2 regions of the Micromonospora sp. NBC_01638 genome follow, and region 1 is predicted to be linked to the other one. Evidence: riboswitches for the same ligand, from Rfam matches in the RefSeq annotation. Region 1 holds a riboswitch; the other holds the start of a gene.

Region 1 (7,711 bases):
AGCACAACAGGCAGGCCAGCCGGAGCCCGTCGACGGAGGCGGACAGGGTCGCCTCCAGCGACACCGGACCGCCGATCTGGATTCCCGCGTACCACTCGGGCGTGGGCAGATGCGGGAGCTGGAACAGGATGTGGTCGTCGGGGGTGACGCCGGAGGCGAAGACGGTCCGGAACACCACCCGGATGGCGATGATGATCAGGGCGAGGTAGAGGTAGTAGCGGAACGCCCGTGCCCAGGGCGCGTCCGTACGACGGGCGGTGACGACGAACCCGAGCACCGCGAAGATGAGCAGCAGCAGGAGCGGGTTGCTGGTGCGGCTCGCGGCGGTGGCCAGCGCGAGCGCCCACAGCCACCAGGCCACCGGGTGCAGGGGGCGCGGCAGCCGGGCGACCGCGAGGCGGTGCAGAAGGCCGGTACGGATCGGGCGCATCGGGTTAGTCCTTGCTGCTTCGCTTCGCGAAGCGGCCCTAATCGGGAGGAAGTAGGTCTACTTCCGAGTTAGGTGCGGCGGCGGCGCCAGCCGACGACACCGCCGACGAGGGCGAGCAGCGCCAGCAGCCCGACGGTAATCAGTGTCGGCAGCGCCGAACCGGTGTCCTGACGAGCGGCAGTCGCGGTGGGTTCCGCGTCGAGAACGCGTGGTCCGTCGGTGGTGGCGCTCGACGACCCGGACGGCACCACCGGTCCCGGAGATGTCGCCACGGTGGCCGGAGGCGTGGGCGCGCCACTGACCGGGATCGACGGCGGCGCTCCGGCCGGCGGAAGGCCGGGCGGCGGGTTGCCGACGCCGGGGTCGCCCGGCGGCGGGTTGCCAGGGCCCGGTGGGTTACCGGCGCCCGGTGGAATTCCGCCGCCTGGCTGGGCCGGGGTGGGCGCGGCGGGGGGCGGAGCGGCGGTGGCCGCGCCGGTCGGTTTGCTGTTGCGGGCGCGGACGCTGTCCGGACTGAACCGGGGCCGCCCCTCGGTGCCCCCGATGTCGGTCGCCCCGAAGATCCACAGGTCGACGCTGCCGGGCTTGGGCTTGTAGCTCATCGCGCCGAGTTGGCTGTAGACCCAGCTGTTCTGCCCCGGGTCGGCGTGCCAGTACGACCAGTACGCGCTGGCCGGCGGGGTGAGCGCACACCTCTCGTTCGCCGGGGTGGGGTACTGGGTGCCGCCCTGGTGGCCCGCGTAACCGATCCGGCAGATGAACGCCGGCCCGTCGTGCTGCGTTCCGGTGGTGCGCCAGCCGCCCTGGTTGAGCAGTTGGTAACCGGTGGTCGGGGTGGTGCCGCAGGAGCGCAGGAGCGGCCCGCCCCACGCGCTGAAGTCGACAGCGAGGATCACCCCGGACGAGGTGGTGCACTGCCCGATCGGCAGCGGGTCGGCCAGCGCCGGCGCGGGCGTCACCGCCAGCGCGGCGACGATCGACAGGGCCGCGATCGAGCGGCACCACCTGCGGACCGTCACGACAGACCCCCTGTGTTGGAAACCGCGCGACGGCGCGCGGAGACCCGCAGCAGGATGCCCGCGACGACGAGCACCAGCGCCAGCAGGGTGATCGTGACGATCGACCAACCGGTGCGGGGCAGGTTGCCCGACGAGTGCCCGCCGGTGCCGGCCGACGGCGGCGTCACACTGGGGGCGCCCGACGGGGACGACGACTGACTCGCGGTCGGGGTCGGCGTCGCGGTCGGGGTCGCCGTCGGGGTGCCTGACGGGTCCGGGCCCGGCAGCTCGTGCACGTCCCGGGTCAGGGCGGCGAACGAGATGCCTGTCGCGCCGCCGACCACCTGGGTGGACGCGCGCACGTCCGAGCCGGCCTGGCCCCCGGCAGCGACTGTGAACCCGCCATCGTCGTTCTGCTGGCCGGCCAGGAACGACAACGCCTTGTCGACCTGTCGGGCGTAGGTGGTGCCGCGCAGGCTGAGGCCCTGGATCGCGAGCGCTGTGGAGTTGGTGGAGTCGCCGGCCGCGCCGGGGAACCCACCGTGCTCCTTCTGCGTCGACACGATCCAGGTCAGCGCCTTGTCGACGGCGCTGACCGCAGCCGGGTCGTCGGTCAACGGCGCGAGAGCCATCGCGGCCATCGCGGTGCTGTCGACGTCCCGGTCGGCGTCCGCCGCAGGGATGAGGCTGGGGAACGACCCGTCGGCGCGCTGCAAACCCTTGAGGAAGTCGACCGGCTTGGCGGCCGCGTCGCCCTGTCCGGCGCGGCGCTGCGCGATGATGCCGAGCGACTGCCCGAACACCGAGGTGGCGTACCGGTAGTTGCCCGCCCCGGCGCAGCCGGCCAGCTCGTCGAGCTTGGTACAGGTCACGTCGCCCAGCGCGGCGATCAGGTCATGTCCGCCGAAGAAACGTGGGTCGTAGCCGGTGACCTGGGCGAGGAGGGCGACCTTGCCGATCGCGCCGCCGGCGGCGTAGTCGGTGCCGATGCCGAGCCACGTGTCCACTGTGAATCCGCTGTCGCCGACCGCGCCGCCACCGCGCAGGAACTCGACGATCGCCCGCAGCTTGGCGTCGTCCCCGCCGGTGGCGGCCAGGGCGTAGGCGCCGTCGATGCTCAACCCAAAGTCGGGGAAGCCGGGAAACGACTCGTAGTACCTGCCGTCGATCAGATTGGTCGGCGCGACGAGGTAGGACACCCCCTTGACCAGATCGGGTCGCGGCCCGGCCGGCGGCAGCTTCGTCTCACCCAGGGTGGCGAGGTTCTTTCCGGCCAGCGCGAGCGCGGCGGCGGCCGTGGCGGCCAGGTCCGCGTCCGGGTTGCTCGGGTCGGGGTTGAGCCCACCGCCGGTGACGATCCGACCGACCAGCAGACCGGTGGCGGTGGCGGCCCGGTCGGCGAGGCCCAGCACGGCGAGGGCCTGCGCTGCGTACCCGGTGGAGTAGGTGTCGGTGACCCCGGCGCCGGTGTACGGCTGGTAACCGCCGTCGGTCTCCTGTGCGCCGGTCAGGAACGCTTTGGCCGAACCCAGCGGGTCATCCTGGCCGCCGAGCGCGTGCATCGTCAGGACGGCGAGCGTCGTGGCGGCGAGGTCCGGATCGCAGAACTCGCCTGGGCTGAGCCAGAGGCCACCGAAGGCCTCGGTCGCGCACTGCTGCTCGGTCAACCGGGTGACGGTCACGGCGGGCGGCGTGACGCCGGCCCGCTTGAGCGCGAGCAGCGCGGTCGCGTGGGTCAACGGTCCGCTCGATCCGGCGAAGTCACCCGCGGCGGCACAGCCGGCATCGAAGTCGGTCGCGGCGCACACCCGATCGGTGAGCGTGGCGATCAGGTCCCGGTCGCCGAACGTGCGGGGATCGCCGCCGGTGATCGTGGCGAGGAGCGCGAGGTTGGCGACGTTGGCAGTGTGTGGTGGGGCGGTGTCGCCGTTCGGGAAGATCGCGGCGTCGACGTGTGCCCGGAGGTAGTCGACGATCTTCGTGAGGGTCTGAGCCTGACCGCCGGTCCCGGCCAGGGCGGTGGCGACGGCAATGGTCCGGTAGTAGTCGACCCCGCCGTTGTCGACGTGGTCGCCGTCGGTGAGCTGCCCCACCAGGTAGCTCGCGACGGCCTTGACCTGGGCTTCCGTCGGCCGCGCCGGCTCGGGCGTCCCGGTCGGGGTTAAGGTCGGAGTTGCGGTCGGAGTCGGAGTCGGGCCGGTCGCGCGTACCGAGGCGGGGGTGAAGCTCGGTGCGCCGGTGGTGCCACCGATGTCGGTGCCGCCGAAGACCCACGCCTCGACCTCACCCGGGCCCGGTCGCTGCGACATCGCGCCGAGTGGACTGTAGGTCCAGTGGTCCTGCCCGGCCGGGGCGATCCAGTAGGACCAGTAGGCCGTCGCCGGCGGCGTCAGCTGGCACGCCTCGTCGGCCGGCGTCGGGTGCTCGGCGCCGGCGTCGAAGTCGGGCGAGCCGATCCGGCAGATGAACCCGGGCCCGTCGTGAGCGGTGCCGGTCGTGGTGAAGCCCGCCTCGTGCAGCAGGTCCAGACCGGTGGTCGGGGTGGCGTCGCAGCCCCGCAGCAACGGCCCGCCCCACGCGCCGAAGTCGACCGCGACGACAGCGCCCTGGGTCGGGGTGCAGGACTCCAGTGGATCGGCGAGCGCCGCACGGGTCGGCACCACCAGCGCCAACGCGCCGAGCGTCACCGCGGCGACCAACGCCAACCACGGCGCGGAACTCCGCGACGTTCGACTGACCAGTGGGGACATGGCGACTCTCTCAGGGGGTAGCGGCGCAGGCGCGGACGCGGACCCCGAGGACAAGTCCCGGAAATCTGGCTCCGCGCCGTGTACCTCGACGGCGCTGCGGTGCACTATCCAGCCAGGTAATCCGACTCGTCCCGAAACGGGACCTACGGCTGCGGGCCAGCGCCGGACTTTGACCGGCTTCCCCTGACTGCTGGATCGCGGTCATCGGACCACAGCAGCAACCACCTCGTCAACGCGAGGACGTGTCATCTACCTAACAGCGCGCGGTAGGGCTTTCCTCCCATACCGTGACCGCGTCATCGCGTGGGGGAACCCGGTGGGAATCCGGGGCTGACGCGCAACGGTGAGGACGGTTCACCCGTCCCGAGCCCGACTACCCACGTGGTGACGCAGCACCTGCGGTATCCGTCCCACGCGTCCTGCGGCCGGCCCGCCCCGCTCCGCCGGCTCTTCCGCTGGGTCCCGGGTCGAGGCAGTCGTGCCCCGTACCCCAAGGAGACCTGATGTCCTCGCGCCTTTCCTCCGGCAGTCGCCGGAGACGTCTCGCGGCCGTTCCCGCCGCTGCGCTGATCGCCACCGTCGTCGCGGTCGCGGCAGGGGCCGCACCGGCCGCCGCGACCTCGACGGCGGCACAGATCGCCACCGCCAAGACCAACGGCGTCGCCTACCTGCGCACCCTGCAGGCCACCGACGGCAGCTACGCCAGCGGCGGGCTGTCGAACGAGTGGGCGTTCAGTGCGTTCGCCCCCGCCGGTGTCGCGGCCGTGGACGTCTATCCCTCCGGCGACACGACCAAGAACGCCCGCACCGTGTACCGCAACCAACTCTCGGCCGCGTCCTGGCCGAGCACTTCTCCCGTCGTGACCGACTACGAGCGCGGCGTCCTGAACGCCTACGCCGCCGGCATCGACCCCGCTCGCGTCTCGCCCGCCCGCAACCTGATCGCCGACACCATCGCCTACTGGCAGACCGGCTCGGCCGGCTACTACGGCCCGCCGGCCAACGTCAACGGCACCATCTTCGCCACCCTCGCCCTGGCCGGCGCGAAGACCCAGACCGGTGCCGCCCGCGTACCGCAGGCGCTGCTCGACCTGTCGGTCACCCGGATCCGCAACAACCAGCACAACGACGGCGGCTGGACCTTCACCCAGGCCGAGGGCAACCCCACCCAACTCGCCGCCGCCAGCGACATCGACATGACCGGCGCCGCCATGGCCGCCCTCTGCGTCGCCGGCGTTCCCAACACCGACACCGACATCGTCCAGGCGAAGAACTTCCTCAAGGGCAAGCTCGTCAACTCCTCGGGTGCCTTCACCTCGATGTTCGGCGTCAACACCGACTCCAACGCCTGGGCCGTCTCCGGGCTCAACGCCTGCGGCATTCCCAGCCAGGGCACCGACTTCACCACCACCGCCGGTAAGACCCCGATCGACTTCCTCCGCGCGCAGCAGCTCACCGGCGGCGGGTTCAAGTACCTCACCACCAACACCACCCCATCGGCGTACGCCTCGATCGACGCGGTGCGGGCCCTGGCTGGCGCGGGCTACACCGCCGCTCCCCCGACCCCGGTCACCGCCGGCGCGCCCACCTGGGTCGCGGCGAGCGGATTCACCGCCGGCACCGCCACCCGGCTCGCCGTGATCATCGACAACAGCAGCGGCAGCATCAAGCCGTGCGCGGTCACCCTCACGCCGACCGCCACCACCACCACCCTCGGCGCCGTGCTGGACGCCGCCATCGGCGCAGCCGCCCCCAGCGGCTGCGTCACCGCCCTCAACCCGACCAGCGGCACCGGCACCATCACCTCGATCAACGGCCTGGCCAACAGCGGCTCCTCCACCTGGACGGTGTCCCGCGACGGCGGCACCCCGGTCACCGCGACCCGCGGCACGACAGTGACCGTCGGCGACACCATCTACCTGCGCTACGGCGTCTGATCAACCTGCGTCGCGTCGACGTGACCAGCGGCAGCGGGTGAGCCGGCCGCTGGTTACGTCAACGTCGGACCGGCTACCCGCACGAATCGTCGACAGGGTCGGCAGGGCGAGGACGCGCACCCCTGAGTCTCGGGCGGGTGCTTCGAGGTTGGAGGCCCCGGCGAGGCGGCCCTCCAGGCGGGCGAGGCGACGCCGGGCATCGTGCAGTTGCTGGCGAAGCTGGTGCGCCTGGGCTTCGCTCGCGCCGAGCTGCCGGCGGCAGGCATCGAGGCGGTTGAAGTCCGCGACGGCAAGGACAGCCACCTCCCGGCCGTCGATCGTCATGACCAGGTGGTCGATCTTCCTGCGCATGGGCCGTCTCCCGACGGGCGATGGGGAAGCTACAGCGCCCCGCGGGGCCCCGCAGATCTGCGGGGCCCCGCAGACGGTCAAGCTGGTGGCGACTGGGCGGTGTCGGCCAGCAGCAGGGACAGTTCCCGGACCAGGTCGTTCATCGACTGGCCGCTCTGCGCCTTGACCAGACCGAGCGCCAGATCCGCCAACAGGTAGAACCCGAGCGTGCGGGCCTGCTCGGAGCCGAACGCCGACATCAGGGCCTCCGCGCCCGCGAGGTCACCGCGGTGTTTGGCCGCGATGACGCCAGCGGCCCGCTGGACGATCTCCGCCGCCTGCGGGGTATACCCACTCATGCCGGATCAGATCTTCGGGGTGGCGGCGCGGGCGGCGTCGAAGCGGGCGGTGACGTCGGTCCAGTTGACCAGGTTCCACAGCCGATCCACGTAGTCCGGGCGGACGTTGCGGTACTGCAGGTAGTAGGCGTGCTCCCAGGCGTCGAACACCAGGACCGGGGTAGAGCCCTGCCCGACGTTGCCGTGGTGATCGTAGACCTGCTCCACGATCAACCGCTGGCTCAGCGGCTCCCAGGCCAGGACACCCCAGCCGGAACCCTGCACGCCCTTCGTCGCCGCGGACAACTGCCCGGCGAAGCCGTCGAAGGAGCCGAAGTGCTCGTCGATGGCCGCCGCCAGCTCACCGTCGGGGCGGTCGCCGCCGTCCGGGGACAGGTTGTTCCAGAAGATCGAGTGCAGGACGTGCCCGGACAGGTTGAACGCGAGCGTCTTCTCCAACCCGACAAGCGTCGAGTAGTCGCCCTTGTCGCGGGCCTCGGCGAGCCGGTCGAGCCCGTCGTTGGCGCCCTTGACGTACGCGGCGTGGTGCTTGTCGTGGTGCAGCTCCAGGATCTCGCCGGACATGGCGGGCTCGAGTGCGCCGTAGTCGTAGGGCAGGTCGGGCAGGTTGTACACGGCCATGGGGTACGTCCTCTCAGTGCTGCCTTAGTGTGGCTGTTGCCATTATCTTGCAACAAGGGCGCGGATGTCGTTAGGGGACGTGATTGATCACAGAAGCATCGGATCGGGTGGTGGCGGCTCTGGACCGGCTGCGTGAGCGAGGACTGCGTCAGACGCTGGCCCGGCAGGCGGTGCTGACAGTGCTCGTGGAAGCCCCGCCCGACCGGCCACACCTGAGCGCCGCACAGGTCCACGAACACGTCCGGCGCAACGGTCTGCGGGTCGACCTGACGACGGTGCACCGCGT
Region 2 (7,711 bases), 2.8 Mb from region 1:
CCGCGCCGACCAGGCCAGCCGCCGGTACGGCGACGTTCTCGCCCTCGACCGCGTCGACCTCGAAGTCCGGGCCGGCGAGCTGGTCGGCCTGCTCGGGCCGAACGGCGCCGGCAAGAGCACCCTGATGAATCTGCTGGTCGGCCTGCGCCGCCCCAGCTCCGGGCGGGTCGAGCTGTTCGGCGGCGACCCCCGCGACCCGGCGACCCGGCGGCAGATCGGGGTCACCCCGCAGGAGACCGGCCTGCCGGGGACGCTGCGCGTCGGAGAGGTCGTGGACTTCGTCTCCGCGCACTACCCGGACCCGGTGCCCCGCGGTGAACTGCTCGACCAGTTCGGCCTGGGCGACCTCGCCCGACGGCAGACCGGAGGCCTCTCCGGTGGGCAGCGCCGACGGCTGGCGGTGGCGCTGGCGTTCGTCGGGCGACCCCGGTTGGTGCTGCTCGACGAGCCGACCACCGGCCTGGACGTGGCCGCCCGGCACACCCTGTGGGAGGCGATCCGCGCGTTCCACAACGACGGCGGCACCGTGCTGTTGAGCAGCCACTACCTGGAGGAGGTGGAGGCGCTGGCCCACCGGGTGGTGGTGATCGGGCAGGGCCGGGTGCTCGCCGACGACACGGTGGAGGCGGTGCGCGGCATCGTCGGCGTACGCCGGGTCAGCCTGGCCGCCGACCAGCTGCCCGACCTGCCCGGGGTCGTTCGCAGCGAACGAATCGACGGTCGCCTGCACCTGCTCACCACCGACGCCGACGAGCTGGTCCGGGCGCTGGTCACTGCCGGGACCGCCTTCACCGACCTGGAGGTCCGGCCGACCTCGCTGGAGGAGGCGTTCCTCGCCATCACCAGCGGGGACCACCCCGTCGGGGACCAGCCCGACGCCGGGGACCAGCCCGCCACCGCCGGTGCCGGCGGCCGACCCACCACCGTCTGAGGAGGCCACCGTGCAGCTCGCCCTGGTCCACGCCCGCTATCAACTCCTGGAGATCATCCGGATCCCGGTGGCCGTCTTCGGCAGCGCCTTCTTCCCGGCCGCCGCAATGATCTTCTTCGTGGTGCCGTTCGCCGGTGACGATCCGGCCGGTGCCACCTTCGCCACCGCGTCGATGGTCACCTTCTCGGTGATGAGCGCCAACATCTTCCAGTACGGCATCGGTGTCGCCGAGGACCGCGCCCAGCCGTGGAACCCGTACACCCGGACCTTGCCGGCCGGGCCGGCACCCCGGTTCGCGGGCCGCGTGCTGGCCGGCCTGGCGCTGACGTACCTCTCGCTGATCCCGGTCGTGGTGATCGGCGCGACCCTGACCGCGGCCCGGATCACCCCGGCGGCTTTCCTGCTGACCGTCGGCACCGTGGCCGTCATCTCGGTGCCGTTCACACTGATGGGGCTCGCCATCGGCTACTCCATGCCGAGCAAGGCGGCGATCGTGATCGCGCAGGTGGTCTTCCTGCCGCTCGCGTTCGGCGGCGGCCTGCTCTCCGCGCCTGGTGCGGCACCCGGGTTCATCGAGACGATCGCGCCGTTCCTGCCCACCCGGGGCGCGGCGGAGCTGATGTGGGCGGCAGTCGGCGACTACGCCGTCCAACCGCTGGCGCTGATCATGCTCGGCGTCTGGGTGGTGCTGCTCGCCGCGCTCGCCAGCTGGGCGTACCGACGGGACGAGGGTCGCCGGTTCAGCTGACGATTCGTTCGTTTCCACCCCGAGCCGCAGCGGGACGGTGCCAGGATTCCGGCAGGGGGGCCGCCGTGGCCACCCGGGCCGAGAGGGGTCTTGACGTGAGCACCGTCCCGCCGGGTACCCCCTGCTGGGCCGACCTGGCCACCCCGGACCTGACCGACGCGCGGCGCTTCTACCCGGAGCTGTTCGGTTGGACCGGCCGGGTGACACCCGAGCCCGAGGCGGGCGGTTACACCGTCTTTCTGCTCGGCGGCAAGCCAGTGGCCGGGGCCGGGCCGCCAGCAATCCCCGACCAGGTGCCGATCTGGTCGACCTACCTCGCCACCGACGACGCGCAACTTGTCGCCGGCCGGGTCGAACGGGCCGGCGGGCAGGTCGTCGTGCCGCCGTTCGAGGTGTTCGACCGGGGCTGGATGGCGGTCTTCGCCGACCCGGCCGGCGCCACGTTCAGCGTCTGGCAGCCGCTGGCGATGACCGGCGCCGAAGTGTTCAACGTGCCGGGCGCGATGAGCTGGAACGAGCTGGTCACCCCCGACCCCGAGGGCGCGAAGGTCTTCTACGAGCTGGTGTTCGGCTGGCAGCCGGACGACCAGCCGGTCGGCGGGATGACCTACACCGGGTGGCGGCTCGGGACGCAGATCGTCGCCGGCATGATGCCGCCGCTGGCCGACGACTTCCCGGCCGACCTGCCCGCGTACTGGACGGTGTACTTCGCGGTGGCCGACGCGGACGCCGCAGCGGCCCGCGCCGCCGAGTTGGGCGGGACGATCCTGGTCCCGCCCCGTGACATCCCGGCGGGCCGGTTCGCAGCCCTACGCGACCCCCAGGGCGCCCTCTTCTCCGTCATCGACCTTGGCCCCTGACCTGCCCGGCACCTCGGGCGTCAGCGGTGGGGGTTGGGGCGGACGGGGACCACCAGGGGGCCGTGGGCGCCGGGGACGACCCGGACGCTGGCCCGGTAGTGGGTGGCGAGCAGGTGTTCGGTCAGCACCTCGTGTGGAGTCCCGGCGGCCACCACCTGACCGTCGGCGAGCATCACCATCCGGTCGGCGTACTCGCCGGCCAGGGAGAGGTCGTGCATCGTGGCGAGGACGGTCAGGCGGTGCTCGCGGCGCAACTGGTCGACGAGCTCCAGCACCTCCTGCTGGTGGCCGATGTCAAGTGCGCTGGTGGGCTCGTCGAGCAGCAGCAGCGTCGCCCCCTGGGCGAGTGCCCGGGCGAGGAACACCCGCTGCCGTTCGCCGCCGGAGAGGGTGGCCAGCTCGCGGCGATGGAAGCCACTCAGGTCCAACAGGTCGAGCACCTCGTGCACGGCATCGACGTCGGCGGTCGACTCCCGGCCCAACGTCGAGATGTACGGGGTGCGGCCGAGCAGCACGTAGTCCAGCACCGACATGCCGGGCGGCACCACCGGGGACTGTGCCACCGTGGCCACCACCCGGGCGCGGTCCCGGCGGCGCAGCGCGGCGCTCGGCGTACCGAACAGGGTGATCGCCCCCGGCGCGGGCAGCAGGCCGCCGACGGCGCGCAACAGGGTCGACTTGCCGGCGCCGTTCGGGCCGATCACGGTGACCCACTCGCCGGCGGCGACAGTGAGGTCGACGCCGGTGAGGATCGGCGTGCCGTCCAGGCTGACGTGCAGCCCCCGCACCTCGACCGCCGGCACGCCGCCGTCGACAAACCGGCCGACAGCGGACGGACCAGCGGCAGTCTCGGGGCTCACGTGAGCACCCGCCGGGCGGTCCGCAGCACGAGGACGAAGAACGGGCCGCCCAGTAGGGCGGTCACCACTCCGATCGGCACCTCAGCCGGGGCGGCGGCCGTGCGGGCCACCACGTCGGTCAGCGCCAGGAACGCGCCGCCGAACAGCAGCGACAACGGCAGGATCACCCGGTAACTCGACCCCGCGAGCAGCCGGACGGTGTGCGGCACGATGATGCCGACAAAGCCGATCAGGCCGGTCGCGGAGACCGCCGCCGCGGTGCCCAGGGAAGCGGCGGCGATCAGCAGGTAGCGGGTGCGCTGCGGGTGCAGGCCCAGGCTCCTCGCCTCGTCGTCGCCGACCGCGAGGACGTCCAGCTCGCGGCGGTGCAGCAGCACCACCACGGTGGTCAACGCGGCGTACGGCAGCACCAGCAGCACGTCGTGCCAGCCGGCGGTGGCCAGCCGGCCGAGCAGCCAGGAGTAGACCGGCTGGATGCTGTCGGAGTGTCGTTGCAGCAGGTACGTCTGCCCGGCGGAGAGGAACGCGGAGACCGCCACCCCGGCCAGGATCAGCATCGCCGGTGAGCCGCTCCGCCCGCCGGCCGCGCCGAGCACATAGGTCATCGTCACGGCGAGCAGCGAACCGGCGAACGCGGCCAGCGGGATGGTCATCGGCAGCCCGGAGATCGCGCCCTGCCGGCCGGCGCCGCCGAGGGCGATCACCGCGGTCACCGCGAGGCCCGCGCCGGCGGCCACACCGAGCAGGTACGGGTCGGCCAGCGGGTTGCGGAACACGCCCTGGTAGCAGCCGCCGGCGAGGGCGAGCAGGCCGCCGACGAGCAGACCCAGCACCACCCGGGGCAGGCGCAGCTCGGTGACGATCGCGATCTCCCGCTCGGACAGCCCGCTGTCGAGGTGCAACCCCGGAATCAGGTTGAGCAGCTCGGCGGCGACGCTGCCCGGTGGCAGGCTCACCGGGCCGAGCGACACCCCGGCGACGAGCGCGACGAGCACCGCGAACACCCCGGCGACCAGCCAGCCCAGGCGTACCCCGGCAGGCCGGGCCACCGACTGTGGCCCGGCGGACCGGGCCACGGACAGTGACCCGGTCACCGAGGGAAGACGGTCACGCGGGCACCTTGGCTACCGCGTCGATGATGACCCGGAGCAGGTCCACGACCCGCGGACCCCAGCGGGAGGCGATGTCGTCGTCCAGCGTGACGACCTGGTTGTTCTTCACCGCGGTGAGCCCGGCCCAGCCGCTGCGCGCCTTGACCGAGTCGGCGTTCTGCTGGCAGCACTTGGAGTCGGCCAGGAAGACGAAGTCCGGGTCGGCGTTGACGATGAACTCCTGGGACAGCTGCGGGTAGCCAGCGTTCTTGCCGTCCGCGTCAGCGGGGTCGGCGATGTTGGTCAGACCGGCCTGGCTGTAGAGCGAGCCGATGAAGGTCTTGCTGGTGGCGCTGTACAGCTCCGGACCCAGCTCGTGGAAGTACGTGAGCTTCTCGGTGCGCTGCGGCAGGTCCTTGACCAGCTTGGCGATGTCGTCCTTCATCCGGGTGGCGACGTCGGTGGCCTGGTCGGCGTGCCCGGTCAGCGTGCCCAGCTCGGTGATCTGCCGATACGAGTCGTCCAGGGTGGTCGCCGCCGGGGTCAGGTAGACCGGGATCTTCAGCTTGCCGAGCTGCTCGACGATTTTGTTCCGATCGTCGGAGAGCACCACCAGGTCGGGGTTTTTGCCGGCGATCGCCTCGGCGTTCGGTTGGAAACCGGAGAGGTCGGTCTTGGGCGCGTCGGCCGGGTAGTTGGACTGGTCGTCGACGGCGCTCACCTGCGGGCCGGCACCGATCGCGAAGAGGATCTCGGTGGCGGTGGGCGCCAGCGAGACGATCTTCTCGGGGCGCTTGTCGAGGGTGAGCGCACCGACCGTCACCGGGTAGGCGGCGGCTGCGGTGCCCGCGCTCGGCTGGTCGTCGGCCTTCTCGGCGCAGGCGCCGAGGACGAGCGCGGCGACCGCGAGGGTTGCGGCGAAGAGCCGAGGTGTACGTCTGAACATGGGGGCCTCCTGTCGGTCGAGGAGTGTGGTGCTTCGCCGACAGGGACTTTCGTACGCCCGCCCACGAGGCGCCCTTCCTCGAGAGCGCGTTTCGCGACCGATCCGCAGGCGACCTGGCTCGTCCCCACCGTCGGTGGGGCATCACAGTTGCGGGACAGCGCCGGGTTTCGCACCGGCTTCGCTGCGGACTGGTCGCTAAGACGGTAGCGCATCGCTGAGACCAGCCTGTTGATCTAGGGCATATCGGCGTGAGTTGATCTCAGATCACGACAATATGCCCTAGATCAGCGCGGGGAGAGGGGGCGGGAGGGGGTGGGAGGGGGGTGGGGCCCTGTCGGGGGGTGGGACGGGGCCCCACCCGATCAGGAGGAGGTGATGGTGACGTTGTCCACAGCCGCCTCCACCAGGCTGGCTCCGGAGGCGTCCGCCGCCTCGACGAGGATGCGTACCGACTGGCCGGCGTACGGGGTGAGGTTGAGGTTCGCCACCGCCCAGCTGCCGTTGCGGTTGGTCGCCGCGCCGGCCTGGGTGAGCAGCGCTGTGGTGCCGCCGTTGTGCACCACGCTCACCCGCAGGTAGTCCGCCGACGAGGCGTTCGAGCCGTGCGCCAGGTACCAGGCCAGGGAGAGGGTCAGCGTGCCGGACGACGGCAGGGTCACCGCCGGGGACCGGGCGCTGGTCACGCCGCCATCGACGTCGTAGTCACCAGCCGCCGAACCGGCGAGCCCGCCGGTGACCAGGTCGTTGGCACCGGCGTACGGGGTGAGCTGCTTGGCGCCCGAGGAGGTGGTCGCCTGGGCGGCGCCCCGTTCCCACGCCCCGGCCGTGGCGGTGTCGGTGCCGGACGGGTTGATGGTCCAGCCGGTGGCGGTTTCGAAGGTGTCCGACCAGACCGTGGTGCCACCACCACCGCCGCAGTACTGCGCCTGCTTGCCGATGGCCCGGTACGGGCAGTCGGCGTACTCGCTGAGCAGCAGCACCGCCTCCCGGTTGCGCGAGGTCTGCGCGGGGATCACCTCGTCGGGCGGGTAGAAGCCGCCGCCGCCGGACGAACCGGGATACATCTCGAAGGTGTACGCCCAGATGTTGTGGGTGGCCCACATCCAGTCGAGGCTGTCCCCGTCGGTGATGTAGAGGTCGCTGGACTGCTCCGGTGTGTAGTTGTTGGTGGCCGCCATCTGCTGGCCGATGGTGGCGAAGGTGTTGTACTGGTCCGCGTTCATCCCCGTCGCGGTGTTCGCGGTGGTGTAGCCGTACGGCCAGAGCACCAACTGCGAGTACGTGTGGAAGTCGATGTTGGCCTTGATCTGCTGCACGCCACCGACCACCCGGCCGTTGACGAAGTTGCGCAGTGCCTGCGTCTCGGGTGCGGAGAACGCCGACGGGCCACGGTAGGTCTCCGACGAGGTGGTGCCCGACGAGCCGCCGCAGCAACCCCAGTTGTAGGACCAGTTGCGGTTCAGGTCGGTGCCGACATTGGACGAGCCGCTGTTGGGCTGACGGTTCTTGCGCCAGGACCGGTACGACCCGGTGGCGATGTCGTACTCGCTGCCGTCCGGGTTGACCGTCGGCACGATCCAGATCTCCCGGCTGTTGACGATGTTGGTGATCCGGGAGTCGCCGCCGTAGCTGTCGGTGAAGAGGTTGAGCAGGTAGATCGCCATCTCGACGGTCAGGTGCTCACGGGCGTGCTGTTGGGAGTTGAACAGGATCTCCGGTTCGTTCTCGTCGGTGCCGACGTTGTCGGAGATCTTCACCGCCATCAGGTCGCGGCCCTCGTACGACGAACCGATGCTGATCTTGCGGGCGATCGCCGGATGGTCGGCGACGACCTGGTTCACGACGGCGGTCAGTTCCGCGTAGTCGTGGTAGTTGGAGTCGGCGGGCGGGAAGGCCAGCGTGCCCATCTCGCCGGCGCCGCGCTCGGCGTTGGGCGGTGGGGCGAGCGGTTCGAGTCGGAAGCCGAGCTTGCCGATCGCGGCGGCCTCACCCGCGGTGGCCGAGATGTGCAGGACTCCGTGTTCGGAGTAGTCGATGGCGGCTCCGGTGCGGGCCACCGCGTTGCGATCGGCGAGGGTCCGGGGCCCGAGCACCCGGTAGCTGGCGGCGGCCGGCTCTGCGGTGCGGTCCGGTGCCGGTCGGGCGGCGACCGGACCGGCGGCGACGGTGACGATTCCCAGCCCGGTGACGACGGCGAGCACCAGGACGCGGCGGAGAGGGATGGGCGTGCGGAGGGCCATGGACTACCTCCTCGATGGGCGGGAGATCCCGCTCG

Evidence for each region. Region 1 has a riboswitch for cobalamin ahead of OG811_RS31585 (prenyltransferase/squalene oxidase repeat-containing protein). Riboswitches for the same ligand answer to the same signal wherever they lie in the genome.
Region 2: linked by a shared signal. The riboswitch ahead of OG811_RS12395 (ABC transporter substrate-binding protein) and the one ahead of OG811_RS31585 (prenyltransferase/squalene oxidase repeat-containing protein) in region 1 are both predicted to bind cobalamin.

The regions. Positions count from the first base shown of each region.
Region 1 is NZ_CP109273.1:6,799,212-6,806,922, forward strand. It holds gene OG811_RS31570 (CbiQ family ECF transporter T component) at 1-430, opposite strand, end outside; gene OG811_RS31575 (LPXTG cell wall anchor domain-containing protein) at 499-1,449, opposite strand; gene OG811_RS31580 (prenyltransferase/squalene oxidase repeat-containing protein) at 1,446-4,178, opposite strand; cobalamin riboswitch at 4,272-4,402, opposite strand; cobalamin riboswitch at 4,455-4,578, shown strand; gene OG811_RS31585 (prenyltransferase/squalene oxidase repeat-containing protein) at 4,682-6,115, shown strand; gene OG811_RS31590 (hypothetical protein) at 6,116-6,439, opposite strand; gene OG811_RS31595 (superoxide dismutase) at 6,544-6,804, opposite strand; gene OG811_RS31600 (superoxide dismutase) at 6,811-7,425, opposite strand; gene OG811_RS31605 (Fur family transcriptional regulator) at 7,536-7,711, shown strand, end outside.
Region 2 is NZ_CP109273.1:2,613,614-2,621,324, reverse strand. It holds gene OG811_RS12420 (ABC transporter ATP-binding protein) at 1-931, shown strand, start outside; gene OG811_RS12415 (ABC transporter permease) at 942-1,679, shown strand; gene OG811_RS12410 (VOC family protein) at 1,775-2,539, shown strand; gene OG811_RS12405 (ABC transporter ATP-binding protein) at 2,560-3,342, opposite strand; gene OG811_RS12400 (FecCD family ABC transporter permease) at 3,396-4,493, opposite strand; gene OG811_RS12395 (ABC transporter substrate-binding protein) at 4,507-5,436, opposite strand; cobalamin riboswitch at 5,522-5,657, opposite strand; gene OG811_RS12390 (M14 family zinc carboxypeptidase) at 5,799-7,676, opposite strand.